DNA from 2 places in the Nonomuraea sp. NPDC049378 genome. Region 2 is predicted to be linked to the other one. Evidence: predicted binding sites of a transcription regulator. Region 2 holds the regulator's gene; the other holds the start of a gene.

Region 1 (15,349 bases), on a different contig from region 2:
GCCCAGGCGGCCACGATGGCATCGGCGTCGATGATGTTCTTCGGCGCGACGTCCGGCGCGCTGATCGGGCTGAGCATCGCCGTCGCCACGGACCGCGAGCAACCGTGGAACGCCTACCTGCGCACGCTTCCCGCGGGCCCGTTCCCGCGCTTCGCCGGGCGGATGGTGTCGACGCTGGCCGTCATGCTCGCCTCGGTGGTGCCCGTGCTGCTGGTGGCGGCGTTCCTGACGGAGGCGACGATCACGCCGCTCAGGCTGCTGGCCGGGCTGGGCGTGCTGGTCGCCTGCGGGATCCCGTTCATGCTGATGGGATTGTTCCTCGGCTACGTGCTGCCGTCGAAGGCCGTGATCGCGGTGTCGCAGCTGCTGTTCTTCCCGCTCGCGATCCTCGGCGGGCTGCTGGTGCCACCGGCCTACCTGCCCGACTTCATCGGGGTCGTCTCGCCGTACACGCCGATGAGGGGCGCGGCCGAGCTGCTGTGGGCGGTGACGGCGGGCTCCAGCCCTGACCTGGTCTCGGTGGTCATGCTGGCCGTGTGGACCGTGGCCGCGGCGGTGGCCGCCGGATGGGCCTACCGCCGCGACGAGGGCCGCCGATTCTCCTGATATGGGGGGTGTGCCGCCGAGTCCGCAGCGATCTCAACGGCACACCCGTCCATGAGGGGGTCCTTGTTATTTTTTCTCTTCGAGGGTGACGGTGACCTCGCCGGCCTTGCCGTCCCTCATATATGTGATCTTGACCTCTTGGCCGGGTTTGAAACCTCTGACCTGTCCCACCACAGTATCTCCGCCGTCAACCGCCTTGCCGGCGATCTTGGTGATGAGGTCGCCCTCCTGCAGACCGGCCTTCTCCGCCGGGCTGCCCGCCGTGACCTGCCGGACCAGGGCGCCCGGCACGTCGCCGGTGGCGTCGGTGACGCTCACGCCGAGGAAGGCGTGGGTGACCTTGCCACTGGTGATGAGCTGCTCGGACACCTGCTTGGCGGTGTTGACCGGGATGGCGAAGCCGACGCCGCCGCCGGCCGCCTCGGAGGCGATCGCGGTGTTGATGCCGACCAGCTCGCCCGCGGCGTTCACCAGCGCGCCGCCGGAGTTGCCCGGGTTGATCGAGGCGTCGGTCTGGATCGCCCCGCCGATCGTGGTGCCGCTGCTCTCCTGCTGCTGCTGGGGCCAGCCCGGCGGGAGTTGCTGGCGCGGCTCGTCGCCGGTGGTCAGCGTACGGTCCAGCGCGCTGACGATGCCCGCCGTGACCGACCCGGCCAGGCCGAGAGGGCTGCCGATGGCGAGCACGGCGTCGCCCACCTTGAGCTTGTCGCTGTCGCCGAGCGTGGCCTTGGGCAGCCCCGAGACCCCTTCCGCGCGGATGACCGCGAGGTCGGTGGCGGGATCGGTGCCGACGGCGGTGGCCTTGGCCGTCTTTCCGTCGCTGAACTTGACGGTCATCTGCCCGCCGCCGGGCTCCACCACGTGGTTGTTGGTGAGGATGAGGCCGTCCTCCGACAGCACGACTCCCGAGCCCTCACGGGTCTGGCCCTTGATCATCACCACGGTCGGCTGCACCTTCGCCGCGACGTCGGCGACGGTCAGCTGGTCGGCGGCGGGCTTGAAGACGGGGCTCGGCGTTCCGGTGCTGGCGACCGGCTCGGGCTGGAACGAGGTGGCCACGGCGGCGCCCACGACGCCGCCGCCGACGGCCACCGCGGCCAGTGCCAGCCCGGCGATCGCCTTCCTGCCGGCGGAGAAACCCGGCTTCTTCGGCGGCGCGGGCGGCGGGGGCGGCGGCTGCTCCATCCTGATCGTGTCGCGCCGGGGAAAGCCCCCGGCGGACGGCGGGGTGGCCCCGAACTGGCTCCACCCGCCGGTGCTCTGCTCGCGAGGCTCGTTCGCGTCCATTCGTCCATCTCCCTCAAGTCCCGATGACTCAAGAGTGCCAAGTCACGCGTAAGAGCCGTTTAAGGTCGTGATCGGCCGCGTCGGGGCGCTTTGACATGTCGTTTATCACCGCTGGTCAAGGGCCGGTCGCAGGGAGCGAGATCGTGGTCAGAAATTTTTCGCGGACGGCGGCCCTGCCCTGCTCGCGGCCGCCGCCGGCGCTTTCCGACCGTGGCCGAACTTTTACGTTCGCGCCGGCCAGTACTCGTCCCGCAGCAGGCGCTTGTAGAGCTTGCCCGTCGGGTGGCGGGGCAGCTCCTCGCGGAAGTCGACCGATTTGGGACACTTGTAGTGCGCGAGGCGCTCGCGGCAGTACGCGATCAGCTCCGCCTCCAGCCCTGGGCCCGCCTCGGCCATGGACGCCGGCTCGACCACCGCCTTGACCTGCTCCCCCATCTCCTCGTCCGGCACGCCGAACACCGCCACGTCGGCGACCTTCGGATGCACCGACAGCACGTTCTCGGCCTCCTGCGGGTAGATGTTCACCCCACCCGAGATGATCATGTACGAGCGGCGGTCGGTGAGGTACAGGAAGCCGTCGGCGTCCAGGTAGCCGATGTCCCCCAGGGTCGTCCAGCCCCTCCCCCGCGGGTCCTGCGCCGCGCGGGTCTTGCCGGGGTCGCCGTGATACTCGAAGCGGCCGCCGTTCTCGAAGTAGATCGTGCCGTGCTCGCCCGGCGGCAGGTCGTTGCCGTCCTCGTCGCAGATGTGCACGATGCCGAGCAGGGAGCGGCCGACGGTGCCCTTGCGCCGGAGCCAGTTCTCGGAGTCGACGTAGAGGAAGCCGTTGCCCTCGGTGCCCGCGTAGTACTCGTGGATGATCGGGCCCCACCAGTCGATCATCTGTTCCTTGATGGGGATGGGACAGGGGGCGGCGGCGTGGATCGCATACTTGAGCGAGGAAATATCGTATTTTGCGCGGGTTTCTGGCGGGAGCTTGAGCATCTTGATGAACATCGTCGGCACGAGCTGCGAGTGCGTCACCCCGTACTTCTCCACCAGCGCCAGGTACTGCTCGGGGTCGAAGCGCTCCATCACCACCACCGTCGCGCCGAGCCGCTGGAACGTCAGGGAGTAGCGCAGCGGCGCGGCGTGGTAGAGCGGCGCCGGCGAGAGGTAGACGCTGCCGGACGACGGCGCGAAGAGGGCCTCGATGAGCTTGAACAACATCCCGGGCTCGGTGAGCGGGCCGTGCGTGGAGGCCGTCTTGACACCCTTCGGCCGCCCCGTGGTGCCGGAGGAGTAGAGCATGTCCGCCCCGAGGCACTCGTCGGCGATCGGGGTGACCGGCTGCTTCGCGACCGCCTCCTCGTACGACGCGAAGCCGTCGGCCACGCCGTCGAGCATGAGCCGCAGCTCGACGCCCGGCGTGGCGTCGACGATCGAGGTGGCGACGCCGGCCAGGTCGGCGCTCGAGATGAAGACGCGGGCGCCGCAGTTGCCGACGATGTAGGCCAGCTCGTCGGCCTGCAGCCGCGAGCTGACGGGCGTGTAGGACAGGCCCGAGCGGTGTGCGGCCCAGGCGATGGCCAGGAAGAGCGGATGGTTGGCGAGCATGAAGGCGATGTGGTCGCCCGGCCGCAGTCCCGCCGCGCGGAACAGGTGGGCCAGCCGGTTCGACTCCTCGTCCAGCTCGCGGTAGGTGACGACCTTCCCGGAGCCCGCCATGATCACAGCGGGCTTGTCTGGGGTGGCTGCTGCGATGGCTCCCGGATACATGAACAGAACAGTATTCGGTCGCCTGCCCTCCCGCCATAACCCGATTCGCGGGCTTCCTCCGGCATGGCGAAGCCGCGGCCCCGTCGTCGAGGCCGCGGCTCCTACGCCGCCGTGTCAGGCGCCCGCGTGGAAGACGTCCTGCCAGCCGCTGTGGTGGCCGGCCGGGTGGTGACGGCCGCCCCTGCTCACGTCCACGTAGATGTGGTCGACGTCCGTGGCGTGGAAGGAGAAGCGCCTCGGGTGCCTGTCGCAGTTGCGGAACCGCTCGACATACGAGGAACCGTCCTCACGCACAACCTTGAACGTTTCCCACGCGCACTTGTTCTGGCCCCACCATTTGTGGTTGGAGAGGGTGCTGCGCACGGTGTAGGAGTGGTCGTACCGCCACTGCCACACGTGCTTCTTGATTTTCTTCACGACCCACTTGCAGTGCTTGTGGCCCTTACGGTCCTCCCAGCACACCTGCTTCTTCACCGGCACCCACTTCACGTACCAGTGCTTGACGCGCTTCTTGTCGACCGCCACGTGGCCGGATGCCTCGGCCTTGTGGTCGGTGGAGTCATAAGGTCCCCAGCTCACGTAGTAGGAGCGGGTTTCGGATGCCGTGCCGCCTGCCGTCGCGTTCGCGGCGGCAGGAGCGATGAGCGCCACCAGAAGGGCGGCGACGACGCCGAGCATGATTCGCGAGACGAATCGCACTTGGGCCTCCTCGGGAGAGGTTTTGCTGACCCTGTTTTAATACGCCCGGCGGATTGCGCGCCGCTTACAAATGACTTGCCACCGCAATGGCATTGATCACCCGTTATTCCCGGCCGTCACACGCGTTCTCGATATCATTCTGCGGGAATCACCGAGCCGGCGTACTTCTGCTGGATGAAATCCTTGACCCGCTGGTCCCGCAGCAGCTTGCCGAGGGTCACGATGTTCGCGTCCTTCTCGTGGCCCGCCCGCACGACCAGGCCGTTGACGTACGGGTTGCCCTCGCCCTTCTCCAGCACCAGCGCCTGCGACGCGGGCTTGAGCCCGGCCTCGATCGCGTAGTTGCCGTTGATCACCGCGGCGTCGACGTCCTCCAGCGAGCGCGGGAGCTGCGCCGCCTCCAGCGGCTGGAAGCGCAGGTTCTTCGGGTTCTCCGTCACGTCGCGCTCGGTGGCGGCGGTGCCCGCGCCGTCCCTCAGCTTGACCATGCCGTGGTCGGCCAGCAGCTTGAGCGCGCGGCCCAGGTTGGTGGCGTCGTTCGGGACGGCGACCGTGGCGCCCGCCGGCAGCGCCTGCGGCTCGGTGATCTTCTTCGAGTACAGGCCGAGCGGCTCCAGGTGGACCGGCGCGGCGAAGGCCAGCTCGGTGCCCTTGGAGGAGTTGAAGTCGTCGAGGTACGGCTTGTGCTGGAAGTAGTTCGCGGTCAGCAGGCCCTCGTCGAGCTGCGTGTTCGGCTGCACGTAGTCGGTGAACTCCACGACCTCCAGCTTGAGGCCGGCGGCCGGGGCCAGGTTCTCCTTGACGAAGCCGAGGATCTCGGCGTGCGGCACCGGGCTGGCGCCGATCTTGAGCACGCTGTCGGCCGACTCGGCTTCCTTCGTGGCGGACTGTGACGTACCGCATGCGGCGAGCGACAACGCCAGCGCAACCGCACCCACAATGCGACCAAATTTCATGATTCTTTCCTTACTTGTGCGATAGGCGCCTGGCGACCCAGTCGCCCAGGCTCTGCAGGAGTTGCACGATCACGATGAGCACCACGACGGTGACGATCATCACCAGCGTCTCGAACCGCTGGTAGCCGTACCGGATGGCCAGGTCGCCCAGCCCGCCGCCGCCGATCGTGCCGGCCATGGCGGAGTAGCCGATGAGCGCGACCACGGTCACGGTCAGGCCCGCCACGAGTCCGGGCAGCGCCTCGGGCAGCAGCACCTTGCGCACGATCGCCGCGCGGCCGGCGCCCATGGCCTGGGCGGCCTGGACGACGTCCGTACCGACTTCCCTGAGGGCCGTCTCGACCAGCCGCGCGAAGAACGGCACCGCACCGACCGTGAGCGGCACCACCACGGCGGCGGTGCCGATCGTGGTGCCGACGACGAGGCGGGTGAACGGGATGATCGCGATCATCAGCACGATGAACGGCAGCGAGCGCCCGATGTTGACCACGAACCCGAGCGCCTGCTTCAGCGCCGGCATCGGCCGGAGCCCGCCGCGGTCGAACACCACGAGCGCCACGCCGAGCGGCAGCCCGAACAGCACGGTGAACAACGTCGACCAGCCGACCATCTGCGCCGTCTCCACCGTCGCCGGCCACAGCAGGGGCAGCATCTCCTCCCAGGTCATGCGGCCCTGCCTTCCCTGGTCTCCCCCGCGACCTCGACGATCAGCCCGCAGTCACGCAGGTACGCCAGCGCCGCACCGGTCTCGGCTCCGTCGAGCGCGACGCGCAGCCGCCCGGCCGATCCGCTCGCCAGTTCCTCGATCGAGCCGCCCAGGATGCTGACGTCCACGTCGAACTTCCGCACGACCTCCGACACGACCGGCCGGCCCGGGTCACCGGTGAACGTCAGCGTCACCACGCCGGGCCGGGCGGGCTCGGGCAGCGGGAAGATCTCCCTGGTCAGGCGGGAACCCGGCGTCCTGATGAGGTCGGCGACGGCCCCCGACTCCTCGATGCGTCCCTCCGACATGATGGCGACGGAGTCGCAGACCGTCTTGACGACGTCCATCTCGTGAGTGATGAGCAGGATCGTCAGGCCCAGCTCGGTGTTGAGCCGCTTGAGCAGGGCGAGGATCGACTGGGTGGTGGCCGGGTCGAGGGCGGAGGTGGCCTCGTCCGACAGCAGCACCGACGGGTTTCCCGCCAGCGCCCTCGCGATGCCGACCCGCTGCTTCTGCCCCCCGGAGAGCTGGTGGGGGCGGTCCTTGCCGCGCCCGTCCAGCCCCACGAGGGCCAGCAGTTCGGCGACCCTGCGCCGGCGCTCGGCCCGCGGCACGCCCATGACCTCCAGCGGGAAGGCGACGTTGCCGGCGACCGTGCGCGAGGAGAGCAGCGCGAAGTGCTGGTGGATCATGCCGATGCGCTGCCTGGCCCGGTTCAGCTCGCCGTCGCCGAGCGCGGTCAGATCCTGGCCCGCGACCGTGACGGTGCCCGCGGTGGGGCGTTCGAGCAGGTTGACGCAGCGCAGCAGCGTGCTCTTGCCCGCGCCGCTCTGGCCGAGCACGCCGTGGATCTCGCCTTCGCGCACGTGCAGGTCGACACCGTCCAGGGCGACGGTCTCGCCATAGTGTTTGCGCAGGCCTGAAGCCTGGATCACGGATCATCCCCACCACTGAGGGCGGCCGTCGTCGGGGCCGCGGAAACGTACAGGATCGAACAGCAGGTGGCCGGCGTTCAGCGCATGCCCGGGTGGAAGGGCAGGTGGCTCAGCCTGCGCAGCACGAAACCTGGTGTGATCATGAGGACCTTCGAGGAGAACGGGCGGACGGGGTGCTCTAACGGGCCGGCATTCGCCCCATACGCATGCGACAACACGAGGCGCCCCGGCGGGCGCCCTGGTCGTTCGCGTATGCCTCGTTCACGCGGTTGCTAACGACGCGGCGAGATGCCCCCATTCCCCGGTCGGCGCGTGATTCGTGTCACTTCGCGATTTATATCGCTGGAGATGCATCGGTAGCGATATAATGTCCTGCCATGGTCATGAACACCGCGAGACTGCGCAGGCTGGGGCGGCGGCTGGTGGAGCTGTCGATGTCGACGGGCGACGAGGGAGAGCCGATGTTCACCCCCGGGGAGGAGGCGGTCTTCGAGGACGTCCTGCGCCATCCGGGGAGCACGGTCGGCGAGATCCACGCCCGCACGGGATTCGCCCAGAGCCACGTGTCGGCCTCGGTCGCCCGGATGCGCGAGCGCGGCCTGCTGGCCACCGAACCCGACCCGGACGACGGCCGGCGCACCCGGGTGCGCGTCCCCGACACCACCGTGCAGGCGTTGTTCCGCCGGGCCACCACACCCGTGGCGGAGGTGGTACGCCGGGCCGTACCGGACGGGGAGGACGCCGAACGCGCGGTCTCGCTCCTGACGCAGCTGGAGGCCCTGCTGGTGACGGACGGCTCACACGGCCGGGACTGACACTCCCCGGCCAGGGCCGGGTACGACATCCCGCCGCCGAACGGGCGCAGACACGCCGCCCGCCGTACCCGGACATGTTCGGATACGGCGGGCGGTGGGGGTCAGGCCGCCACGGAGGAGGCGACCTGAGCCGGGGTGAGCGCGAGATCCAGGACCTCGCGCACGTCGCTGACCGCGTGGATGGTCAGCTCGTCGCGGACCTCCTCGGGCACGTCGTCCAGGTCCGGCTCGTTACGGGCCGGGATGAGGACGGTGGTGATGCCCGCGCGGTGCGCGGCCAGCAGCTTCTGCTTGACGCCGCCGATCGGCAGCACCCGCCCCGTCAGCGAGATCTCGCCGGTCATGGCCACGTCACCCCGGACGAGCCGCCCCGACAGGAGCGAGGCCAGCGCGGTCGTCAGCGTCACACCGGCCGAGGGGCCGTCCTTGGGGACGGCACCCGCGGGGAAGTGCACGTGGACCGAACGGTCCTTCAGCGCGGTGACCGGCAGCTCCAGCTCCGCGCCGTGCGAGCGCAGGTAGGACAGCGCGATCCGGGCCGACTCCTTCATCACGTCGCCCAGCTGGCCGGTCAGCGTGAGGCCGGTCTCGCCGGTCTCCGGGTCGGCCATCGACGCCTCCACGTAGAGCACGTCGCCGCCGGCGCCGGTGACCGCCAGGCCGGTGGCCACACCCGGCACCGAGGTGCGCTGGCGGGACTCGGGCAGTGACGACTCCGGCACGAACCTCGGCCGCCCGATGTAGCCGACCAGGTCGTCCTCGCCGACCGTGACGGGCAGCTCGTCCTTGGCGGTCACCTTGCGCAGGATCCTCGCGACCGACCGCTCCAGGGAGCGCACGCCGGCCTCGCGGGTGTATTCGGCGGCCAGCCTGCGCAGCGCCGCCTCCTCGACCGTGACCTCCTCGGCGGTCAGCCCGGCCAGCTCCAGCTGCCTGGGCAGCAGGTGGTCGCGGGCGATCGCGACCTTCTCGTCCTCGGTGTAGCCGTCGAGCGTGACGACCTCCATCCGGTCCAGCAGCGGCCCGGGGATGGCCTCCAGGACGTTGGCCGTGGCCAGGAACAGCACGTCGGACAGGTCGAGCTCGACTTCGAGGTAGTGGTCGCGGAACGTGTGGTTCTGGGCCGGGTCGAGCACCTCGAGCAGGGCGGCCGTGGGGTCGCCGCGGTAGTCGGCGCCGACCTTGTCGACCTCGTCGAGCAGGACGACGGGGTTCATCGAGCCGGCCTCGCGGATCGCGCGGACGATGCGGCCGGGCAGCGCGCCGACGTAGGTGCGCCGGTGACCGCGGATCTCCGCCTCGTCACGCACGCCGCCGAGCGCGACGCGGACGAACTTGCGCCCCATCGCCCGGGCCACGGACTCGCCCAGCGAGGTCTTGCCGACTCCGGGAGGACCGGCCAGCGCGAGCACGGCGCCGCTGCGGCGGCCGCCCACCACGCCGAGACCCTTGTCCTGGCGGCGCTTGCGCACGGCCAGGTGCTCGATGATGCGGTCCTTCACGTCGGACAGGCCCGTGTGGTCGGCGTCGAGCACGGCCCGTGCGCCTGCGATGTCGTAGGTGTCCTCGGTGCGGTCGTTCCACGGGATGTCGAGGATCGTGTCGAGCCACGTGCGGATCCAGCCGGTCTCCGGGGACTGGTCGGGCGTCCGCTCCAGCTTGTCGACCTCCTTGACCGCGGCCTCGCGCACCTTCTCCGGCAGGTCGGCCGCCTCGACGCGGGCGCGGTAGTCCTCCTCCTCGGTCTCGGAGTCGCCGTTGAGCTCCTTCAGCTCCTTCCGCACCGCGTCGAGCTGCTGGCGCAGCAAAAACTCGCGTTGCTGCTTCTCCATGCCCTCCTGGACGTCCTTGCGGATCGTCTCGGCGACGTCGAGCTCGGCGAGGTGCTCGCGCGACCACTCGACCAGCTTGGCCAGCCGGTCGGCGGGATCGGCGGCCTCGAGCAGCTCGACCTTCTGCGCCCTGCTCAGCCAGGGGGTGTAGCCGGAGCTGTCGGCCAGCACCGAGGGGTCGTCGATCTGGTTGACCTGGTCGACCACCTGCCAGGCCCCGCGCTTCTGCAGGATCGTCGTGGCCAGCGCTTTGTACTCCCTGGCCAGCTCCTGGGCGCGCTCGCCGGCGGCGACGGCGTCGATCGTGTCGGCCTCGACCCACAACGCGGCGCCGGGGCCTGTCGTGCCGGTGCCCACGCGGACGCGGTCGACGCCGCGCACCACGGCTGCGGGCTCGCCGCCCGGAAGCCTCCCGACCTGCTCGACCACCGCGCGCACGCCGATGGCGCCGTAACGGCCGTCGATGCGGGGAACGAGGAGGACCCGCGGCTTGTTGCCACCAGATGCACGGGCCGCGTCTATGGCAGCGCGCACGTCGGAGTCGGACAGGTCCAGCGGAACCACCATGCCCGGCAGGACGACCTCGTCGTCGAGCGGCAGGACCGGAAGGATCAAGCTCTCACTCATGCGAACTCCAAAGGGTTGAGTACATCCGACTCAATTCATCGGAGCCTCGGATTGTTCCCTTCCTTGCCGATGTTCGCTCACGGCGATCGTAAGCATGTAATCGGATACCTGAGGGCGACAGCGGGATCAACCCCTGGTGTGACGCGGCCGACGACGACCCGACCGTAAGCTTGACCAGGTGATCTCCGTCCGACGCGCCCGCGACCTCGCCCGCCGGCGTCCCGGCCGTTCCCGCGCGGCCTCCGGCGAGGCAGCCGACCGCACGACCGGCGCCGGACCAGCGACGGAACCCGCGACGATGCCCGCGACGATGCCTTCGACGTTCGCGACGGAACCCACGACGGAACCCACGACGGAACCCACAACAGAGCCCACAACAGAGCCCACGACAGAGCCCACGACGGAGCCCGTGGCAGGGCCCGGCGGAGCTCCTGGCGCCCCGTCCGTGACGGGTCCGCGCGCCGCGCCCGGCGACGAGCACGTCAAGGGTGACTCGCCACGGTGGAGCGACGGGCCGGCGAGCGATGTGGCGCTGAGGCTGGTGCGGCCCTTCGCGCGAGCCCTGTGGCAGGGTGACGCCGACCCGCCACCGTCCCCCCGCCGCCTGGTCTTCACCGTGCCGCGCTGGCTGGCGGTGCTCGTGCCGCTGAGGACGGTCAACCTCCTCCAGCTGGCCGAGCTGGCGCTGGCCTTCGCCCTGTTCGGGGTGACCCAGTCCATGGTGAACGACTGGAGTCTCCGGGCCCGGCTGCCGGTCGGCGAGCAGCTCACCTACCTCACCGCTGTGGCGGTCGCGTTGCCCGTGGTGCTGCGCGACCGGTGGCCGCTGGCCGCGTGGCGGGTCGCCTTCGTGTCGATGCCTCTCGTCCTCTGGGTGGCCAAGACGGCCGGGCCGCCAGGAGCCATCCCCTACGCGCCCCCCGTGATCGTGGCCTACCTGCTGGTCCTCTACTCCGTGGCCGTGCGCTGCGACCGGCAGATCACCTGGGTCGTCTGGATCCTCACGGTCCTCACCGCCTGGATCGCCGACCCCAACTCGATGCCGCTCGTATCGGTCGTCACGGCCGTCGCGGTGCTGTTCGGCTACAACGTACGAGTCAGGCGCTCGGCCACGGCCAAGCTCGTGGTCGAGGAGCTCCGCTCCCAGGTCGCCGAGAGCGCCAAGGCCGTGCTGGCCGAGCGCACCCGCATCGCCCGCGAGCTGCACGACGTGGTCGCGCACCACATGTCGGTGATCGCGATCCAGGCGGAGGCGGTGCCGCTCAAGGCGGCCGGCGACCCGGTGCAGCTGGAGGCGGGCCTGGCCGAGATCCGCGGGTTGTCGCTGGAGGCGATCGCGGAGCTGCGCCAGGTCCTCGGCGTGCTGCGCGACCAGGACGGCCGCACCGACACCGCGCCCCAGCCGGGGCTCGACCGGATCGACGAGCTGTTCTCCAACGCCCGCGCCGCCGGGCTGGCCGTGCTCGTCAAGCGGTCGGGCCCGATCGACGGGCTCCCGCCCGCCGTTGAGCTGTCGGCGTACCGGATCGTGCAGGAGTCGCTGAGCAACGTGATGCGGCACGCGCCGGGAGCGCCCGTCGCGGTGGACATCACCCGCGACGGGAACGAGTTGCGGTTGTGCGTGGCCAACGGTCCGGGCAGCGGCCCCGGCGGCGCCGCGGGCACCGGCGGCTCCGGCGCCCCTGCTGATGTCCCTGCTGATGTCCCTGCTGATGTCCCTGCCGACGTCCCGCACGAGGCTTCCCGCAACGGGGCACGTCGGGCGGGCGGCGAGGCCGCTCGCGGGCCAGGCCAGGACACGGCGCGCGGTGCGGGGCAAGGGCTCGTGGGGATGCGGGAACGGGCGGCGTTGCTCGGGGGCTCGCTCGACGCCGGGCCCGTGTCCGGTGGAGGCTTCGAGGTACGCGCAGTGCTGCCGATCGTGACGAGGGAGAACGCTTGATCCGGGTTCTGATCGCCGACGACCAGGGGATGGTGCGCACGGGGTTCACCGTGTTCCTGAGCGGCCAGCCGGACATCGAGGTCGCCGGCGAGGCGGCCGACGGGCGGGAGGCCGTGGATCGGGCCGCCGAGCTCGATCCCGACGTGGTGCTCATGGACGTGCGCATGCCGGTCATGAACGGTCTCGAGGCCACCAGGGAGATCCTCGCCCGCCAGGAGTCGACGAAGGTGCTCATCCTGACGACGTTCGACCTCGACGACTACGTCTACGAAGCGTTGCGGGCGGGAGCCAGCGGGTTCCTGCTCAAGGACGCCTCGGCCGCGCAGCTCGCGGAGGCGGTGCGGGTGGTGGCGGGTGGGGAGGCGCTCATCGCCCCGTCGATCACCAAGCGGCTCATCCGCGAGTTCGCCCGGCTCGGCGGTCCACGGCCGGTGCCGGGCGGGCGGCGGCTCGACGAGCTGACCGAGCGGGAGACGGAGGTGCTCGCCCTGGTCGCCCAGGCACTGTCCAACCAGGAGATCGCCGCCAAGCTGTTCGTGGCCGAGCAGACGGTCAAGACGCATGTGGGGCGGGTGCTGATGAAGCTCGGGCTGCGCGACCGGGCCCAGGCGATCGTCTTCGCCTACGAGACGGGTCTGGTCCGCCCCGGCGAATGAGACGCTCACGGCGGCCACCACCGGGTAGGCACCGGGTGTGGGCGTTTCGTTGGGGGCGGGTTCGCCGTAGAGTCGGCTGATGGACCCGGTTGCGCTCTTCCAGCAGGTGGCGGCGAGCGTTCCCGCCTATCGCGCCTTTCTGGCGGAGAACTCCATCGATCCCGGGAAGATCCGTACGTCTCAGGACTTCGCGCGGCCGCCGATGACGACCAAGGAGACCTACACGCGTCGCCATCCCCTCCCTGACCTGTGCAGGGACGGCGTGATCGGGGACATCGTGGCGGTGTCGTCCGGTTCCACCGGCGAGCCGTCGTTCTGGCCGAGGTCGGCGGCCGACGAGCAGGTGATCGCCGCGCTTCGAGGAGGTCTTCAGCGTGATCTGGCGTGGAACCCCGGGCGTTTACGTTTACGCCCGGGAGGAAACGACAGCGCGGGAGGGCCTCCAGGCCCGAGCAGTGCTCTGACAGTCGGTCTGTGCGGGTGGCTCAGCCTGGCCGCTTCTGGTTCTCGATGTACTCCCTGATGATCGGCAGGGGTGGCCCGCCGCAGGACGCGGAGACATACGAGGGGGACCAGAGCCGGCTGCCCTGCCGATACCGGCGGATGTGGACCGCAAACTCCTTGCGCAGCGCTGATATCGGGGTTGGGGTTCCCGCGCTGCGACGTGGACTTCTTGATAGTGTGTTCGATTGTGAAACTGGTGGTGCAGGTGAAGCTGCTGCCAACGCCGCAGCAGGCGGCGGCGCTGGAAGCCACCCTGGACGCCGCCAACCGAGCGGCGAATCTGGTCGCGGCACTGGCGTTCCAGCGCCACTGTTTCCGTAACTTCGATCTGCGCAGGCACGCCTACGATCAGATCAAGGCCGGGTTCGGGCTGGCGGCCCAGGCCGCCCAGCATGTGATCAAGAAGGTGTGCGACGCCTACCGCACGCTGCACGCCAACCTGGCCGCCGGGAATCTGGGCAAGCCCGGATCGGCGCGCCGGGTCAAGGCCGAAGCCAAGCCGGTCTCCTTCCGGCCGCTGGCGGCTCAGCCGTATGACGACCGGTGCCTGTCCTGGCAACACGAGGCGCGGACGGTGTCGATCTGGACGACCGGCGGCCGGCTGAAAGGGGTGGCCTTCACCGGCTCAGACCAGCAGCTGGCCCTGCTGGCCGCCCATCGGCGTGGCGAGTCAGATCTGGTGTGCCGGGACCGGATGTGGTTCCTGCACGCCACCATCGAGGTCCCCGACGTCCCGGCCGCCGCGCCGCAGGGGTTCCTGGGCGTGGACCTGGGCATCGCCAACATCGCCACCACCAGCACCGGCACCCGGCATTGCGGTAAAGGGCTGAACGCGGTCCGCCACCGGCATCGTGCATTGCGCCGCCGATTGCAGGCCAAAGCCACCAAATCGGCCAAGCGGCTGCTGAAAAAGCGGCGCCGGGCCGAGGCGCGGTTCGCCGCCAACACCAATCATGTCATCGCCAAGCAGATCGTGACCGAGGCGGAACGCACCGGACAAGGGATCGCCCTGGAAGACCTCCAAGGCATCCGCGACCGGGTACGGCTTCGCAAGCCCCAGCGGGTCACGCTGCATGCGTGGAGCTTCCACCAACTCGGGAGCTTCATCTCCTACAAGGCGGCCCGGGCCGGTGTCGCCGTCATCCACGTCGACCCGTCCTACACCTCACAGCAGTGCTCGCAGTGCGGGCACGTGGACCGGCGCAACCGGCCCGGCCGGGCCACCTTCTCCTGCACGTCGTGCGGCTTCGCTGAGCACGCCGACGTCAACGCAGCCCGCAACATCGCCGCACGCGGTGAAACGGGCTGGGCAGTGAGTCACGCTGCCTAACGCGGACCAGACCGTGCACCCCATGCACGGCGAGGAGCTGCAAGCTCGGTCGTTCACAGTTCACGGCCGAGAAGCTGACAGACTCGTTCGCCGCCCTCGGCACCTGGGTGGGCGGCCTGTTCACGGTCGACTGCTGCCGCCAGCTGGCCGCGCGCGGCTACCCGATCACCGTGGTCGCCCCAGGGACCGACCGGAGGGAGATCCTGCGCGTCCTGCCGGAGCTCGCCCCCCACTTCGACCAGGTCGTGCTGCTCGGCTACCCGCCGTTCCTCAAGAACGTCATCGACACCGAGGACCTTCCGTGGCACCGCTGGAACGTCAGGCTGGTCACGGCGGGCGAGGTGTTCAGCGAGGAGTGGCGCGCGCTGGTCGCCGGTCGGGCGGGGATCGAGGACCCGGTACGCGGCATCGCCTCCCTCTACGGCACCGCCGACGCGGGCGTGCTGGGCAACGAGACCCCGCTGTCGGTCGAGATCCGCCGGTTCCTGTCCGCCCGTCCCGACGCCGCCAGGGAGCTCTTCCGCGAGTCGCGGCTGCCGACCCTCGTCCAGTACGACCCCGAGGTCCGGTTCTTCGAGGAGCACCAGGGCACGCTGCTGTTCTCGGGCGACAACGGGGTCCCGCTGATCCGCTACCACATCGCCGACGAGGGCGGGCTGGTCGCGTACAACGAGATGCTGGCCTTCGTCCGCAGGC
Region 2 (15,349 bases):
GCGGTGCGCGAACTCGTCGGGCTCCATGCAGATCTCCCGGTCGGCCCATGCGACGAGTTCCCGGATCCGGGACTTGATTCGGCTGAGTCCCTTGGTACCTTGTGAGTACATAGAAGACCCCTTTCGCGGCATTTTGAGGTGGCTTCTTGGCCGGTCCGACGGCTGATGGCCGGTCTCGTCGCAGGGTGGCAGCCCATATGCGGCGAGTCGGATATCGGCCTCGGACCGGCTTTTTGCGTGCTCGAATGAGCGGACTCTCGCTGCGCGGTCAGGCGATGAAGTGGTCCTTCCGGCAAGTGGCCTCCCTGGGGTGGATTCTCAGTTCCGGGACGGCGACGTTGCCGGCGAGGCGGCCCGCGTGAGGGCGCGCGATCGTGGGCGGAAGGCCTGATGCGTACGGCCGTGTGGTCATATCGGCCTCCTCACCATCCAAGGTCCCTCCTGAGATCGATCGTCCCCCTAGGCCTGCGATGCTGCAAGACTTTGGGCAAGGGAAGATTTAAGTTTCTTCGCGACTTGCTTCACGGCTTGCGATGCAACTTGCACGAGAAGAGTCATAGGTCGGTCGACCTGCCACGAACTCCGGCTTCGCCACCCCTACCGAGCCTGTCTTGCCCCTACGCTCTCCCCGTGAAAGCCTTCATGGCAAGGCCGTACGCGACTATCCATGCAAGTTGCATGTACGATTGGCCGTACGACCCACAAAGCCGGGCCCCCAAACGACCCCTTCCGGCTACACCTTCATTCCCGACAAGGAGAGTGGACGGTGCCATCGCAGCAGGGCAGTCCCACAGTACGCAGGCTCCGGCTCGGGCAGGAGCTGCGCCTCCTCCGGGAGCGAAGGAAACTCACCGGCGCCAAGGCCGCCCGCGAACTCGGCTGGTCGGCGAGCAAGGTCAGCCGCATCGAGGCGGCCAAGACCATGCCCGTCGCCGACGACATCAAGGCCCTGGCCGAGCTCTACCGCGTCGACGGGACGAAACTTGACGAGCTCTTCGGCCTGTTGCGGGATGCGGAGCAGCGCGGGTGGTGGGAAGATTACGAAGACACTCTTCCTGAGGAATACACAAGATTCCTCGGGCTTGAGGCGGAGGCGACATTCCAGCGCGACTGGGAACCCCAGGTTGTGCCGGGCCTGCTGCAAACTGAGGACTATGCCAGGGAAGTAATCCTGGCAACCCGAGGTATCGCGCGCATCACGCACAGTGGTGTCAGGAGCCGGGTCGAGGCTCGTCTCGACAGGCAGCAGCGAGTGCTCCACAGGGCCGATCCCTGCTCTGTTGTCGCGGTGCTCGATGAGTCGGTGTTGATGCGCCGTTTCGGCGAGTCCGCCGTGATGCGGGAGCAGATGGAGCATCTCCTGGAGATCTCGATGTTGCCGCACGTCAGCGTCCGGATCCTACCGTTGGATGCACTTCATCCGGTTAATACAGGCGCCTTCATTCATTTGAACTTTTCGGCGTTTGATGATGTTGTGTACCTTGAGCAGCTGTACACGGCTGACTTTGTCGAGGATCTCGAACGGGTGGCTGGCTACGAAATAGCGTTCGATCACATCCAATCGGAGGCTCTGAGTGAGGATGAATCCCGTGTCCTGATTCAGCGTAAAACCATGTTTTGGCGACGGTAGCAAAAAGCCATAAGAGGGCGATGGGGCCCTTTTGTGTATTTGGAGAGAGAATGTACATCCATACTAAGAAGGAAGCGTGGCGGAAGAGCACCTTCTGCAACGGTGCAGGAGCCTGTGTCGAGGTTGCGCCCTTGGCCGATGGCAATGTGGCGCTGAGGGACAGCAAGGCGCAGGACGGGCCCGTACTGGTCTTCACGCCAGGCGAGTGGGAAGCCTTCACGGCAGGTGTTCGCCAGGGTGAGTTCGACCTGACCGCACGAGGGGCGAGCGCATGACGAACGGCCCTGGCAAGTTGATGGCACAACTTGCAGGGCCGTTCGGGTGGAGGCATGGCACTCCTCCGGACTTCCCGCACTTCCGCAGCAGAGAAGACCTGCACATCATGGCACATCTGCGGCCGTGGTGATCAATCATCGGCGCGCATCTTCTTGGTTCGGCTCAACCATGTGATCCCGACTCCGACCAGCGCAGTCACCGCAGCGGCACTGAGTGCGGCAAGCAGGCTCCTCTGGGCCTTCGGGACGCCCTGACGTGGTGGCTGAGTGCCCTGCGTCTCCACCGTCTGCCGCCAGGCCCGGTCGATCACTGTGACGAATTGCTTGCTCTGGCGGTCCTTGGCCAGAGCAAGTCGATGGCCTCGCGTGCCCTCCCAGAAACGCCTGCCAAATTCCGTGCCGAGGAAGTCGTGGCGCGCATACTCTTGCAGCACTGGCTCAGGCATCTGGCCCACCCTGAAAAGCATCTCCCAGTAGGAGAGCACGAGATTGAGGTAGAGGTGCAGTCTCGGGTCCAGCCCGCTATCCGCTCGGTGCATCGCGCCGCTCAGTACGGGATTTTCTATCTGCAGCTGCAGGAGCTGGAAATGATGGGCCCGCTCCGCTTCTTCGCGTGAGAACTTCATTTCCCTGGCTTGCAGGAAAAGGGAAGCGCCGATGGCGATGAGCGCCAAAGCGGAGAGCACGGCGGATGCTGCGCCGTAGGTCTCGCCGATGTCACTCAACTGCGGCCAATGTGAGCTGGCGGGCAGGAGAAGACTCAGCAGCAGCGGCGAGAGCAATGTCGCCGCAAGTGCTCCAAGCGCGATCGTCGTGAGAAGGAACGCCGACGAGCGCGACGGGCGCCGAGGATGACGGGGGGCCATAGGCACAAGGTGTCATACGAACGACTCGCGCCCTAGAAGTAGCGCGTGCCGGCTCCTGTGCCGAGCACGACCAGCCTCACGGCCTTTCCTGTGCCCCGGATGATCGCTGGCACGTCGATTGGATGACGAGACGCGCCACGAAGTGTCCGATTTGTTGTCAAACGTGTGGACTGCACGGTAACCGCCCTGCATGGCATGCTCGATCCCTGGAAGACAGGATTCGAGTGGAAGTGGCGGTAGATGAGACTCCCCCATGCCCTCCCGGTGCTCGCTGTCGTCGTGTCCCTGGCGGCATGCTCGTCGCCGCCGGAGAGGGAGCCGCAACGCGGGCAGGTGGAGCAGCAGCGGGCACCCTCCACGCCCTCGGCCACGCCCTCGGCGAAGCCGACGCCGCAGCGGCGGCCGTACACGATCGCCTTCGGCGGGGACGTGCACTTCGAGGGGATGTTGCGCCCCCGGCTCTCCAACCCGCGCACGGCTCTCGGGCCGATCGCGAGCGTGTTGCGCAAGGCCGATTTATCCATGGTGAACCTGGAGACGGCCATCACCACCGGAGGTACGCCGGCGCCGGGCAAGCAGTACACGTTCAGAGCCCCGCCCAGCGCGTTGAGCGCGTTGAAGGCCGCCGGGGTCGACGTGGCGTCCATGGCCAACAACCACGGCATGGACTACATGGACGACGGGCTGGCCGACACGCTGGCGGCGATCAAGCGCAGCAAGTTCCCCGTGGTGGGGATCGGGAAGGACGCGGCGCGGGCGTACCGGCCGTACCGGAAGACCGTGAACGGCAACCGGGTGGCGATCATCGGGGCCACCCAGGTCATGGACGCGGAGTTCATCCAGTCGTGGACGGCCACGTCCGGCAAGGGCGGGCTGGCCTCGGCCAAGGACGAGGCGAGCCTGCTCCGGGCCGTACGCAAGGCGCGCAAGAACTCCGACACGGTGATCGTCCACCTGCACTGGGGGACCGAGATGCAGAAGTGCCCCAACCCGGCGCAGCGCTCGCTCGCCCCCAAGCTGGTCGAGGCGGGCGCCGACGTGGTGGTCGGCGGGCACGCCCACATCCTGCTCGGGTCGGGATATCTCAAGAACGCGTATGTCAACTACGGCATGGGCAACTTCGTCTTCTACAACTCCAGCCCGGCGACCACGGGCAGGACCGGGGTGCTGACGTTGACGATCAACGGGCGGAAGGTGCTGAAGGACACCTGGACGCCGGCCACCATCCAGGGCGGCGTCCCGGTGCCGATGAAGGGGTCGTCCAGGACGCGGGCGGTCGCGGACTGGAAGGAGTTGCGCTCGTGTACGGGCCTGTCGGCCCGGCCCGGCAAGTGATCCCTCCCGTTGGTATTCTGCTGGACAGTGCGTCCAATAGGAGGTCGCGATGCGGTGGGTCGAGTCCGGTGACGTACGCCTGGCGCTCTTCGAGGAGGGTGACCCCGATCGGCCGACGATCGTCCTCCTCCACGGCTATCCCGACACCCACCGCGTCTGGGACGAGGTGGCCGCGCTCCTGCGCGACCGCTTCCACGTGGTGCGTTACGACGTGCGCGGGGCGGGCAGGTCCTCGGCCCCGCGCGACCGGCGCGCCTACGACTTCGACCACCTGATCGCCGACCTCGGCGCAGTGCTCGACGCCGTGGGCACGTCCAGGGTCCACCTCGTGGGCCACGACTGGGGATCGCTGCAGGGCTGGGAGGCCGTCGCGCGGGAGGGCATCCGTGACCGGGTGGCCTCGTTCACCAGCCTGGGCGGGCCAGGGCTGCGGCAGATGCGGCATTTCATGCGGCACGGGCGGCGGCGTGACGTCGCGGCGCAGCGGACGAGGTCGTGGTACATCGGCGCCTTTCTGCTGCCCGCGCTGCCCGAGCTGGCCTGGGGCTCCGTCATGCCGCGGATCGTCACCCGCGCCCTGCTCGGCGAGGGCGTCACGCCACGGCCGGGGCATCCGGCGCCCACCCTGGCCGAGGACGGGCGCAACGGGCTCTGGCTCTACCGGCGCAACATGGCCGCCACGCTCGGCGGCCCGGGCCTCGACCCGAGCGTCTCCGACGTGCCCGTGCAGATCATCGAGGCCACGCGGGACCGGTTCGTGACGCCCGCGCTGCCGGCCTCGTTCGACCGGTGGGTGAGCGGGTTGTGGCGCCGCAGGCTCGCGGCCGGGCACTGGGCCCACCGCAGCCGTCCCGGCGCCGTCGCCGGGATGATCGCCGAGTTCGCCTGCCATGTCGAGGGCGCCCGGGCCGGCACGGCGTTGCGGCGGGCGCGGGTGGGGAGCGGGCGGAGGAGGTTCGGCGGGCGGCTGGTGGTGGTGACGGGGGCCGGGTCGGGGATCGGACTGGCGACGGCGCGGGCGTTCGCGGCGCACGGCGCCGAGGTGGTCTGCGCGGACATCGATCTCGCCGCCGCCCGGCGGGCCGCCGAGCCGATCGGGAAGGACCTCGGGGGTACGGCACACGCGGTGCGGGTCGATGTCGCGGATACGGAGGAAATGGAGAACTTTTCGCGAAATATCATCGCCCAATATGGAGTGCCGGACATTGTGGTGAACAATGCTGGAATCGCGGTCGTTGGATCGTTTCTCGACCACACCGTGGACGACTGGCGCAGGACCGTCGACATCAATCTGTGGGGCGTCGTGCACGGATGCCGCCTGTTCGCCGCCGCCATGGTCGAGCGCGGCCAGGGCGGCCACATCGTCAACATCGCCTCCCTGGCCGCCTTCGCGCCCTCACGGCTGCTGCCCGCGTACTCCGCCTCGAAGGCCGCGGTGAAGATGCTCAGCGACTGCCTGCGGGCCGAGCTGGCCGGGCACGACATCGGGGTGAGCGCCATCTGCCCGGGCTTCGTCTCCACGGCCATCGCCCGCAACGCCATGTACACCGGTGCGGACCTGTACGACGACGCCGTACGCGGCCTGGCGCGGCGCGGATATCCACCCGAGCGCGTGGCCGCGCACGTTCTGCGTGCGGTGCACAGAAATCAGGCGGTCGTTCCGGTCAACCTGGAAGGAAAAATCGGATACGCCCTATCGCGGATTTCGCCACGGGCGATGCGCGGGCTGGCACGGTTGACCGGAACCACGTCGGTATCCAGAAATCGCGGGTAACGATCGCACGTACGGGAGAAGATGATTCCGTGTCCTCGCCGCAAATTGATGAAGACTGCAGCCAGCCCAAAGCACTCAGGCGGCAACCCGCACAGCGCCGCAGCGCCCGGCGCGTCGAGCGCATGCTCGACGCCTGCGCCGAACTGCTCGACGAGACCGGGTACGAAGCCCTGTCCACCACCCGCATCGCCGAGCGGGCAGGCGTGGCGATCGGGTCGGTCTACCAGTTCTTTCCCGACAAGCGCGCGATCACGCAGGAGCTCACCCGGCGCAACGTCGAGGAGTTCGTCCGCCGGGTCGACCGCAAGTTCCTGGAGGAGGACCACCGAGGGTGGTGGGAGGCGGTCGACGCGATCATCGACGAATACGTCGACATGCACCGCACGGTCGCCGGCTTCAAGAGCCTGCACTTCGGTGACGTCGTCGACCTCAACCTGCTCGACTCCGACTCCGACAACAACACCGTGATCGCCGGGCGGCTGCGCGGGTTGTTCCTGAAGGAGTTCGGCCTGGCCGACAGCCCCGAACTCGACCTCGCGGTGCTGGTGGCGGTCGAGGCGGGCGACGCGGTGCTGAAACTCGCCTTCCGCCGCGACCCCGACGGGGAACCGGAGATCATCGAGGCGGCCAAACACCTGATCCGCGGCTTTCTCTCCCGCCAGCTGCGTTCATGGTCGCCGCACGACTGAGCGCTCAGTGGCCGCCCGCGTACGGCGGCTCCGTCACCAGACCGGGCAGCCAGGCGGGCACGTCGTCCGGCTGCCAGTGCCGCCGCTGGCCGAGCGCGGCCGTCGGCAGTTCCTCATAGCCCGGCGCGGCAGGCGTGCGCAGGCACGGCCCCGGGTAGGAGACGGGACGCGCGTCCCTGGCCTCCCTGATGTGCAGGCGGGTCTCCAGGGCGCGCAGGCTGCGCTCCGCCGACTCGATGGCCTCGAGACGTGCCGACAGATAGCCGGCGAGGCCGGGGACGAGGGCCGACAGTACGACAGCGCAGGCCAGCGTGAAGGTCATCTGCTTGGACACGCCCATCACGGCCCCCTTCGCTCGCTTGACAGCGGAGCATCTGCTATATGCCCTGTGACCTGCACGAACACGCTCAGGGGGCGCAGAGTTGGGCGAGTCGTTACCGATTTGTGAGTGTGTGGATTGGCCAGGCAAACGGCCGGGCGGCTCGGTAGTCTCGCGGTGTGGCGCATGTGACCCGTGAGCACCTTGATCGTCTGCTTGAGCAGGCTCTATTGGCCGACGACCACGATTCCCTGGCCAGTCGGCTCTACGACGTCGCGCTCGACTATTCCTCGGGCGACGTCTCCCGGGCTTCCATCCTGGTCCTCGCCGCCGAGGAGTGGCGGGCGGCGGGCCAGCCGGCGCGCGCGATGGAGTGTTTCCAGCGCGCGGTCGAGGACGGTGGCGAGGCGGGTTTCGACCCGCGTGCCGGCATCGCCGACACGCTCTTCGAGCTCGACAGGCCCGACGAGGCGAGGGAGGTCATCGAGACGATACGCGCCGAGGGCGACGTCTCCACGGCGACCGCCCACACGATCGCCGAGACGCTCGTCGCCTACGGAGACCTCCGGGGTGGGCTCGAATGGGCCACCCAGGCTGTCCTCGACTGCGACGAGAACGACCCCGAGCAGGTGGCGCTGCTGCGCACCCGCTACCGCATCAGGGTCGATCTCGGGCTCCCGGAGGACGAGCTCGACGAGATGGTCTCCTGACCCGATCGCCTCGCGCGACGTCGCGGCCCGTCCCAGGGCGGGGCCGCCGGTGGCCGGAGTTCGCTGCGGCATGCCCGCAGAACAGCGCCGCAGAACAGCGCCGCAGAACAGCGCCGCAGAACAGCGCCGCAGAACGGCGGCAGGATGCGAAGGGGCCGCGGCCGGACGGCCGCGGCCCCTTCGGTTATGGAGATCCGGGCGCGGCAGGCACGTTCCGCGCCCGGACGAGATGGCCGGACTGCGTGCTCACCGCAGGCCGAGGCCGTCGGTGACCCCCGTGACGCCCGGCACCGCCGACCGGCCGCCGGTCAGCATGGAGGTGCCCTCGACGCTCTCCACCGCCTTCGGCAGCAGCACGCCGATGACGTCCTCGCCGACCTCGTGGACGGGCTTGTCCAGGTCCTTCGGCGACCGGATGCGGGAGCCCGCGATGCGGTTGCTGTGGGCGGCCTGGCCGAGCGACATCTCCGCCGGCAGCTTGGCCAGCTGCGGCGTCTCGGGCAGGGACGGCAGGGAGGGCAGCGCCGGCACGCTCGACAGGGTCGACACGTCCTTCATGCCGGCCCGGCCCGGCACCGTGGGGAACACCACGGGCGAGGCGGAAGTCAGCATCGGCATGCCCCAGGTCGCCGCGACCCCGCCGATGTCGGCGCCGCCCAGCGCCGACTTTCCGGCGGCCAGGCCCGTCAGGCCCAGCTGCCTGGCCAGCCGCCCGGTCGCCATGGCCAGCTTGCCCGACTCCTCGGCGACCATCCGGCTGCCGCCAGTGCCGCCGTCGTTGATGTCCACCCTCGACTGCTCGTGGCAGAAGGACAGGGCCGAGTCCGGCGACAACACGACCGGCTTGGTGTTCGAGCAGGAGTCAGCCGTCGAGGGGGTCGCGGCCCACCACGTGACACCAGCGGTCACCGCCGCCACCGCGAGGATGCTTCGGACTTTCTGGGATGACACTGCACGTCCCCCTGATCGATTTCGCTGATCTGACGAACGCTGAACGTAGCCAGCCGGCCGGCCGGGGGAGCGCGGCTTGTCCGAAGTGTGGGGCGAACCTTACCCAGCTCCATGCCGCATGACCGCGGCATGACACGCCGGAGCTCGCGGAGCCCGGAAACCGTTCGGGTCTCCGGGCTCCCGGCCGGGCCTCAGCCGCGCTGGATGAGCAGCTCGTCGTCGCCGAGCTCCACCATGACCTTGTCGCCGTCGGCGATCTCGCCCGACAACACCGCCTTGGCCAGCTTGTCGCCGATGGCCGACTGGACCAGGCGGCGCAGCGGGCGGGCGCCGTACATCGGGTCGTAGCCCGTCAGCGCCAGCCACTCGCGGGCCGCCGGCGTGACCTCCAGCGTCAGCCTGCGGTCGGCCAGGCGCTGCGCCAGGCGGTCGACCTGCAGGTCGACGATGCGTGCCAGCTCCTCGGAGCCGAGCGCGTCGAAGAGGATCACGTCGTCGAGCCGGTTGAGGAACTCCGGCTTGAACGAGTTGCGCACCGCCCCCATGACGGCCTCGCGCTTGGCGCCGTTCTCCAGCTTGGGATCGACGAGGAACTGCGAGCCGATGTTGGAGGTGAGGATCAGGATCGTGTTGCGGAAGTCGACCGTGCGGCCCTGGCCGTCGGTCAGCCGCCCGTCGTCGAGCACCTGCAGCAGGATGTCGAACACCTCGGGGTGGGCCTTCTCCACCTCGTCGAGCAGCACCACGGTGTACGGGCGCCGCCTGACGGCCTCGGTGAGCTGGCCGCCCTCCTCGTAGCCGACGTAGCCGGGGGGCGCGCCGACGAGCCTGGCCACGCTGTGCTTCTCGGAGTATTCGCTCATGTCGATGCGGGTCATCGCCCGCTCGTCGTCGAACAGGAACTCCGCCAGCGCCTTGGCCAGCTCGGTCTTGCCCACACCGGTCGGCCCGAGGAACACGAACGAGCCCGTCGGCCTGTCGGGGTCGGCGATGCCGGCCCGGCTGCGGCGTACGGCGTCGGAAACGGCCTGTACGGCCTGCTGCTGGCCGATGAGCCGCCTGCCCAGCTCCTCCTCCATGCGCAGCAGCTTGGCCGTCTCCGCCTCCAGGAGCCGCCCCGCGGGAATGCCGGTCCACGACGAGATCACCTCGGCGATGTCGTCGGCCCCGACCTCCTCCTTGACCATGGTGTTGTCGGGCTGCGCCGCCTCGGACGCGGACTTCAGCACCTGCTCCAGCCGCGGCACCTCGGCGTACATGAGCCGGGACGCGGCCTCGAAGTCGCCGTCGCGCTGGGCCCGCTCGGCGGCGCTCCTGGCCTCGTCGAGCTGCTTCTTCAGCTCGCCGACCTTGTTGAGCCCGGCCTTCTCGTGCTCCCAGCGGCCGACCAGGGCGTTGAGCTCCTCCTGGCGGTCGGCCAGCTCCTGGCGCAGGCGTTCGAGCCGCTGGACGGAGGCCTCGTCGGTCTCCTTGGACAGCGCCAGCTCCTCCATCTTCATCCGGTCGACGTTGCGCTGGAGCTGGTCGATCTCCACGGGACGGGAGTCGATCTCCATGCGCAGCCGCGAGGCGGCCTCGTCGACCAGGTCGATGGCCTTGTCGGGGAGGAAGCGGTTGGTGATGTAGCGGTCGGACAGCGCGGCGGCGGCCACCAGCGCGCTGTCGGCGATCTGCACCTGGTGGTGGGCTTCGTAGCGGCCCTTGAGCCCGCGCAGGATGGCGATCGTGTCCTCGACCGTGGGCTCGCCCACGTAGACCTGCTGGAAGCGGCGCTCCAGCGCGGGGTCCTTCTCGATGCGCTCGCGGTATTCGTCGAGCGTGGTAGCGCCGATCATGCGCAGCTCGCCGCGGGCCAGCATGGGCTTGAGCATGTTGCCGGCGTCCATCGCGCCCTCGGCGGCCCCCGCGCCGACGACGGTGTGCAACTCGTCGATGAACGTCACGATCTGCCCGTCGCTCTCCTTGATCTCGGAGAGCACGGCCTTGAGCCGCTCCTCGAACTCGCCGCGGTATTTCGCGCCCGCCACCATCGCGCCCAGGTCGAGCGAGATCAGCCGCTTGTTGCGCAACGATTCGGGCACGTCGCCGGCCACGATGCGCTGGGCCAGCCCTTCGACGACGGCGGTCTTGCCGACGCCCGGCTCGCCGATGAGCACCGGGTTGTTCTTGGTGCGGCGGCTGAGCACCTGGATGACGCGGCGGATCTCGGAGTCGCGGCCGATGACCGGGTCGAGCTTGCCGCCCCTCGCGTGCTCGGTCAGGTCGACGCCGTACTTCTCCAGCGCCTGGTAGGTGTCCTCAGGGGTCTCGCTGGTGACGCGGGCGTGGCCGCGTACTTTCTCGAAGGCGTCGAGCAGCGCCTGCGGCGTCGCGCCCTGAGCCTTCAGCAGGTCGGCCACGGGTCCGCCGTCGGCGGCCAGGCCCACCAGCAGGTGCTCGGTCGAGACGTAGAGGTCTTCGAGCCGGTTGGCGTGCTGGGCGGCGGTGTTCATGACCGTCAGGAGGTGGCGCGAGCTCGACGGCGCCCCCACGGTCGCGCCCTGCGCCTTCGGCAGCGTTGCCAGCTGCTCCTCCGCCCGCGCCCGCAGCGCGCGCCAGTCGGCGCCGACGGCTTCGAGCAGCGGTACGGCGGTGCCGCCGGTCTGGGAGAGCAGCGTGGTGAGCAGGTGAACGGGGGCGATCTCGGGGTTGCCCTCGGCGGCGGCACGCCGCATGGCACCCGAGAGCGCCTCCTGGCTCTTCTGGGTGAGCTTGTAGTCCATCTTTTCTAGGCCCCCGGTGGCAGCTCGTAGCGGATCAGCGCTCGGACCATCCGCATCTCGGCACGCAGGCGGTGAACCTCCTCCCGCAGCCGCAGCGCTTCGTTCTCGAGCTCGAGAATCCGCTTGATGCCCGCGAGGTTGATGCCCTCCTCCTGGGAGAGCCGCTGCACCTCGCGGAGCTGGATGATGTCGCGTGTCGAGTAGAGGCGGCCGCGCCCCGCGGTGCGGCCGGGGCTGACCAGCCCCAGCCGGTCGTACTGGCGCAGGGTCTGGGGATGCAGCCCCGACAGCTGCGCGGCCACCGAGATCACATAAACGGGTGTGTCATCTGACAGGTCGAAATAGTTGGCGTCCATCGGCTACTCGCTTCTGGCTCGCTGAATGAGCTCAGCGCGTGGGTCCTCACTGGCGTTGGCGGTGTTGAACTCGGTGAGGAGCTCGCGCGACTTGTCGTCGAGCGTCTTCGGCACCACCACTTCGACTGTCGCGAGCATGTCGGCCTTGGTGCCGTCTTTGCGGGTGACGCCCCTGCCGCGCACGCGGAACGTGCGGCCGTTGGGCGTGCCCGGGGGGATGCGCAGCGTCACCGGCATGCCCTTGAGGACGGGCACCTTGATCTCGGCGCCCAGAGCGGCCTCCGTGAACGTCACCGGGACGGTGATCGTCAGGTTGTCGCCCGACCGGCCGAACACGGCATGCGGTTTGACGTGCGTCTGGATGTAGAGGTCGCCGGCGGGGCCGCCGTTCTCGCCCGGGGCGCCCTTGCCCTTGAGCCTGACCCGCTGGCCGTCGGCCACCCCCGCGGGGATGCGGGCCTGGATGGTGCGGGTGCTCTTGGCCCGGCCGTTGCCCTCGCACACGGGGCACGGGTCGTCCACGATCAGCCCGCGGCCCTTGCAGTCGCGGCAGGGCTCGGAGAAGGCGAAGTTGCCCAGGTTGCGGCTGGCCGCCCCGGTGCCCTCACAGGTGGGGCAGACCCTGGGGGTCGTGCCCGCCCTGGCGCCCGTGCCGGTGCACGCGGCGCAGGCGGCCGAACTCGTGAGCCTGAGCGACACCGTGGTGCCCTCGGCCGCTTCGGTGAACGTCAGCGTCACCTCGGACTCGACGTCCTGGCCGCGCCGCGGCCTGGACGTGGTCGAGGTGCGGGTGGAGCCGCCCCGGTTGAACAGCCCGCCGAACAGGTCGCCGAGCCGGTCACCCGCGCCTCCGCCGGAACCCGGCTGCGCCGTGCCGCCGAACAGGTCGCCGAAGTCGAACGGGAACCCGCCACCGCCGCCGGCCCGCTGGCCGCCCACCCCGGACCCGAACAGCGTGCGCGCCTCGTCGTACTCCTTGCGGCGCTTGCTGTCGGACAGGACGTCGTACGCCTCGGAGACCTCCTTGAACTTGGTCTCCTTGGTCGCGTCGCCCTTGTTGGTGTCGGGGTGGTATTGCCTGGCCAGCTTCCGGTAGGCCTTTTTGATCTCGTCGGCGGTGGCGGTCTTGGGCACACCAAGGACGGCGTAGTAGTCCTTCTCCAAGTAGTCCTTGGTGCTCATCTACGGCCCTTCGTCCTCGTGTCAGTTGTCGTCGTCATCGGACGCGGGAGTGGCGTCCTCGGGCTCGGCGACGGCCACCCGCGCCGGGCGTAGCACCCTGTCGCCCATCCGGTAGCCGAGCTGCAGCACCTCGACGGCGGTCGGCTCGGTCACCTCGGTCGAGTAGCTGTGCATCAGCGCCTCGTGGACCGTCGGGTCGAACGGGTCGCCCTTCTGTCCGAAGGGACTGAGCCCCAGCTTGGTGAGCACCGCTTCCAGGGACTCCGCCACCTTCGCGAAGCCTCCGGTCAGCTCGCCGTGGTCGCGGGCCCTTCCGATGTCGTCGAGCACGGGAAGGAGCTCTGTCAGCGCCCCCGCGACCGCCTGCTCGCGGACCGCCACCCGGTCGCGCTCGACCCGCCTGCGGTAGTTGGTGTATTCGGCCTGCAGCCGCTGCAGGTCGGCGGTCCGCTCGGCGAGCTGGGCCGCCAGCTCGCCGTTCTGCGCCTGCGGCGCCTCGGCGGGCGCCTCCTGCTCGTCGGCCGGGGCCTCGCGCACCTGGCCCGTCTCGGGGTCGATCTTGCGGTTGTCGCGGATCACTGGCTCCTCGTGCCCGTTTTCACGCGCCGGCATCACTTGTCCTTCTTCGGCTGGTCTTCGTCGACGATCTCGGCTTCGACCACGTCGTCATCGGCCTTCTGGCCCTCCTGACCGGACGCGGCGTCCTGCGGGGCGCCCTCGCCGCCGGCCTGCTGGCCCTGGCTCTGGGCGTAGATCGCCGAACCCATCTTCTGGCTGACGGTGGCGAGCTTCTCCGCCGAGGTGCGGATGACGTCGGTGTCGGTGCCCTCCAGAGCCTTCTTCAGCTCGGCCAGGGCGTCGTTGACCTCGGTCTTGATCTCGCCGGGGACCTTGTCGTCGTTCTCGCGGAGGAACTTCTCCGTCTGGTAGGCGAGCCCGTCGGCGTTGTTGCGGACCTCGGCCTCCTCGCGGCGCTTCTTGTCCTCCTCGGCGTACGACTCGGCCTCGCGCATCATCCGCTCGATGTCGTCCTTCGGCAGCGCGGAGCCGCCGGTGATCGTCATCGTCTGCTCCTTGCCCGTGCCCAGGTCCTTGGCGGAGACGTTGACGATGCCGTTGGCGTCGATGTCGAAGGTGACCTCGATCTGCGGGATGCCGCGCGGCGCCGGGGCGATGCCGGTCAGCTCGAACGTCGCGAGCTTCTTGTTGTAGGAGGCGATCTCGCGCTCGCCCTGGTAGACCTGGATCTGCACCGACGGCTGGTTGTCCTCGGCCGTGGTGAAGACCTCGGAGCGCTTGGTCGGGATCGTCGTGTTGCGCTCGATGATCTTGGTGAAGATGCCGCCCTTGGTCTCGATGCCCAGCGACAGCGGGGTCACGTCGAGCAGCAGGACGTCCTTGACCTCGCCCTTGAGCACGCCGGCCTGCAGGGCGGCGCCGATGGCGACGACCTCGTCGGGGTTGACGCCCTTGTTGGGCTCCTTGCCGCCGGTCAGCTCCTTGACGAGCTCGGAGACGGCGGGCATGCGGGTCGAGCCGCCGACGAGCACCACGTGGGCGATGTCGGCCACCTTGATGCCGGCGTCCTTGATGACCTGGTTGAACGGGCCCTTGGTCCGCTCGAGCAGGTCGGCCGTCAGCCGCTGGAACTCGGAGCGCGTCAGCTTCTCGTCGAGGTGCAGCGGACCCTCGGCCGAGGCCGTGATGTAGGGCAGGTTGATGTTGGTCTCGGACTGGCTGGACAGCTCGATCTTGGCCTTCTCCGCCGCCTCGCGCAGGCGCTGCAGGGCCATCTTGTCCTTGGCCAGGTCGACGCCGTGGGCGTTCTGGAAGCGCTTGACGAGCTCGTCGACGACGCGCTGGTCCCAGTCGTCGCCACCGAGGTGGTTGTCGCCGGAGGTGGCCTTGACCTCGACGAAGCCGTGGCCGTCCTCCTGGCCGACGTCGAGCAGGGACACGTCGAAGGTGCCGCCGCCGAGGTCGAAGACCAGGATGGTCTGGTCCTGCTCCTTGTCGAGCCCGTAGGCGAGGGCCGCGGCGGTCGGCTCGTTGATGATGCGGAGCACGTTGAGGCCCGCGACCGTGCCGGCCTCCTTGGTGGCCTGGCGCTGGGCGTCGTTGAAGTAGGCGGGGACGGTGACCACCGCGTCGGTGATCTTCTCGCCCAGGTAGGCCTCGGCGTCCTGCTTGAGCTTCTGCAGGACGAAGGCGCTGATCTGCTGCGGCGAGAACTTCTTGCCGTCGATCTCCTGGGACCAGGTGGTGCCCATCTCCCGCTTGACCGACCGGATCGTCCGGTCCACATTGGTGACCGCCTGGCGCTTGGCGACCTCGCCGACCAGGACCTCGCCGTTCTTCGCGAAGGCGACCACGGACGGCGTGGTCCGCGAGCCCTGCGCATTCGCGATGACGGTGGGCTCACCGCCCTCGAGGATCGAGACGACGGAGTTGGTCGTCCCAAGGTCGATACCTACCGCACGTGCCATGAGTGAGTCCTTGT

What was found. Region 2 encodes HspR, which represses chaperone genes until heat shock. Its sites were predicted from a motif close to ANTTGAGTCNNNNNGACTCAANT; they were not measured.
Region 1: a site for HspR is predicted at 10,235-10,257, ahead of lon (endopeptidase La). Genes of this name have one in related genera too.

The regions. Positions count from the first base shown of each region.
Region 1 is NZ_JBVJHP010000005.1:155,779-171,127, reverse strand. It holds gene ACZ6SA_RS12890 (ABC transporter permease) at 1-606, shown strand, start outside; gene ACZ6SA_RS12885 (S1C family serine protease) at 673-1,893, opposite strand; gene ACZ6SA_RS12880 (AMP-binding protein) at 2,116-3,651, opposite strand; gene ACZ6SA_RS12875 (hypothetical protein) at 3,766-4,350, opposite strand; gene ACZ6SA_RS12870 (MetQ/NlpA family ABC transporter substrate-binding protein) at 4,485-5,306, opposite strand; gene ACZ6SA_RS12865 (methionine ABC transporter permease) at 5,317-5,973, opposite strand; gene ACZ6SA_RS12860 (methionine ABC transporter ATP-binding protein) at 5,970-6,947, opposite strand; gene ACZ6SA_RS12855 (MarR family winged helix-turn-helix transcriptional regulator) at 7,325-7,762, shown strand; gene lon (endopeptidase La) at 7,864-10,221, opposite strand; gene ACZ6SA_RS12845 (sensor histidine kinase) at 10,667-12,163, shown strand; gene ACZ6SA_RS12840 (response regulator transcription factor) at 12,160-12,819, shown strand; gene ACZ6SA_RS12835 (hypothetical protein) at 12,899-13,342, shown strand; gene ACZ6SA_RS12830 (transposase) at 13,305-13,544, opposite strand; gene ACZ6SA_RS12825 (RNA-guided endonuclease InsQ/TnpB family protein) at 13,463-14,653, shown strand; gene ACZ6SA_RS12820 (phenylacetate--CoA ligase family protein) at 14,761-15,349, shown strand, end outside.
Region 2 is NZ_JBVJHP010000002.1:511,248-526,596, reverse strand. It holds gene ACZ6SA_RS07450 (hypothetical protein) at 1-111, opposite strand, end outside; gene ACZ6SA_RS07445 (helix-turn-helix domain-containing protein) at 767-1,630, shown strand; gene ACZ6SA_RS07440 (DUF397 domain-containing protein) at 1,681-1,905, shown strand; gene ACZ6SA_RS07435 (DUF6082 family protein) at 2,037-2,771, opposite strand; gene ACZ6SA_RS07430 (CapA family protein) at 3,012-4,106, shown strand; gene ACZ6SA_RS07425 (SDR family oxidoreductase) at 4,156-5,880, shown strand; gene ACZ6SA_RS07420 (TetR/AcrR family transcriptional regulator) at 5,910-6,569, shown strand; gene ACZ6SA_RS07415 (hypothetical protein) at 6,574-6,909, opposite strand; gene ACZ6SA_RS07410 (tetratricopeptide repeat protein) at 7,068-7,598, shown strand; gene ACZ6SA_RS07405 (hypothetical protein) at 7,845-8,507, opposite strand; gene clpB (ATP-dependent chaperone ClpB) at 8,741-11,311, opposite strand; gene ACZ6SA_RS07395 (heat shock protein transcriptional repressor HspR) at 11,317-11,667, opposite strand; gene dnaJ (molecular chaperone DnaJ) at 11,671-12,849, opposite strand; gene grpE (nucleotide exchange factor GrpE) at 12,871-13,461, opposite strand; gene dnaK (molecular chaperone DnaK) at 13,461-15,335, opposite strand.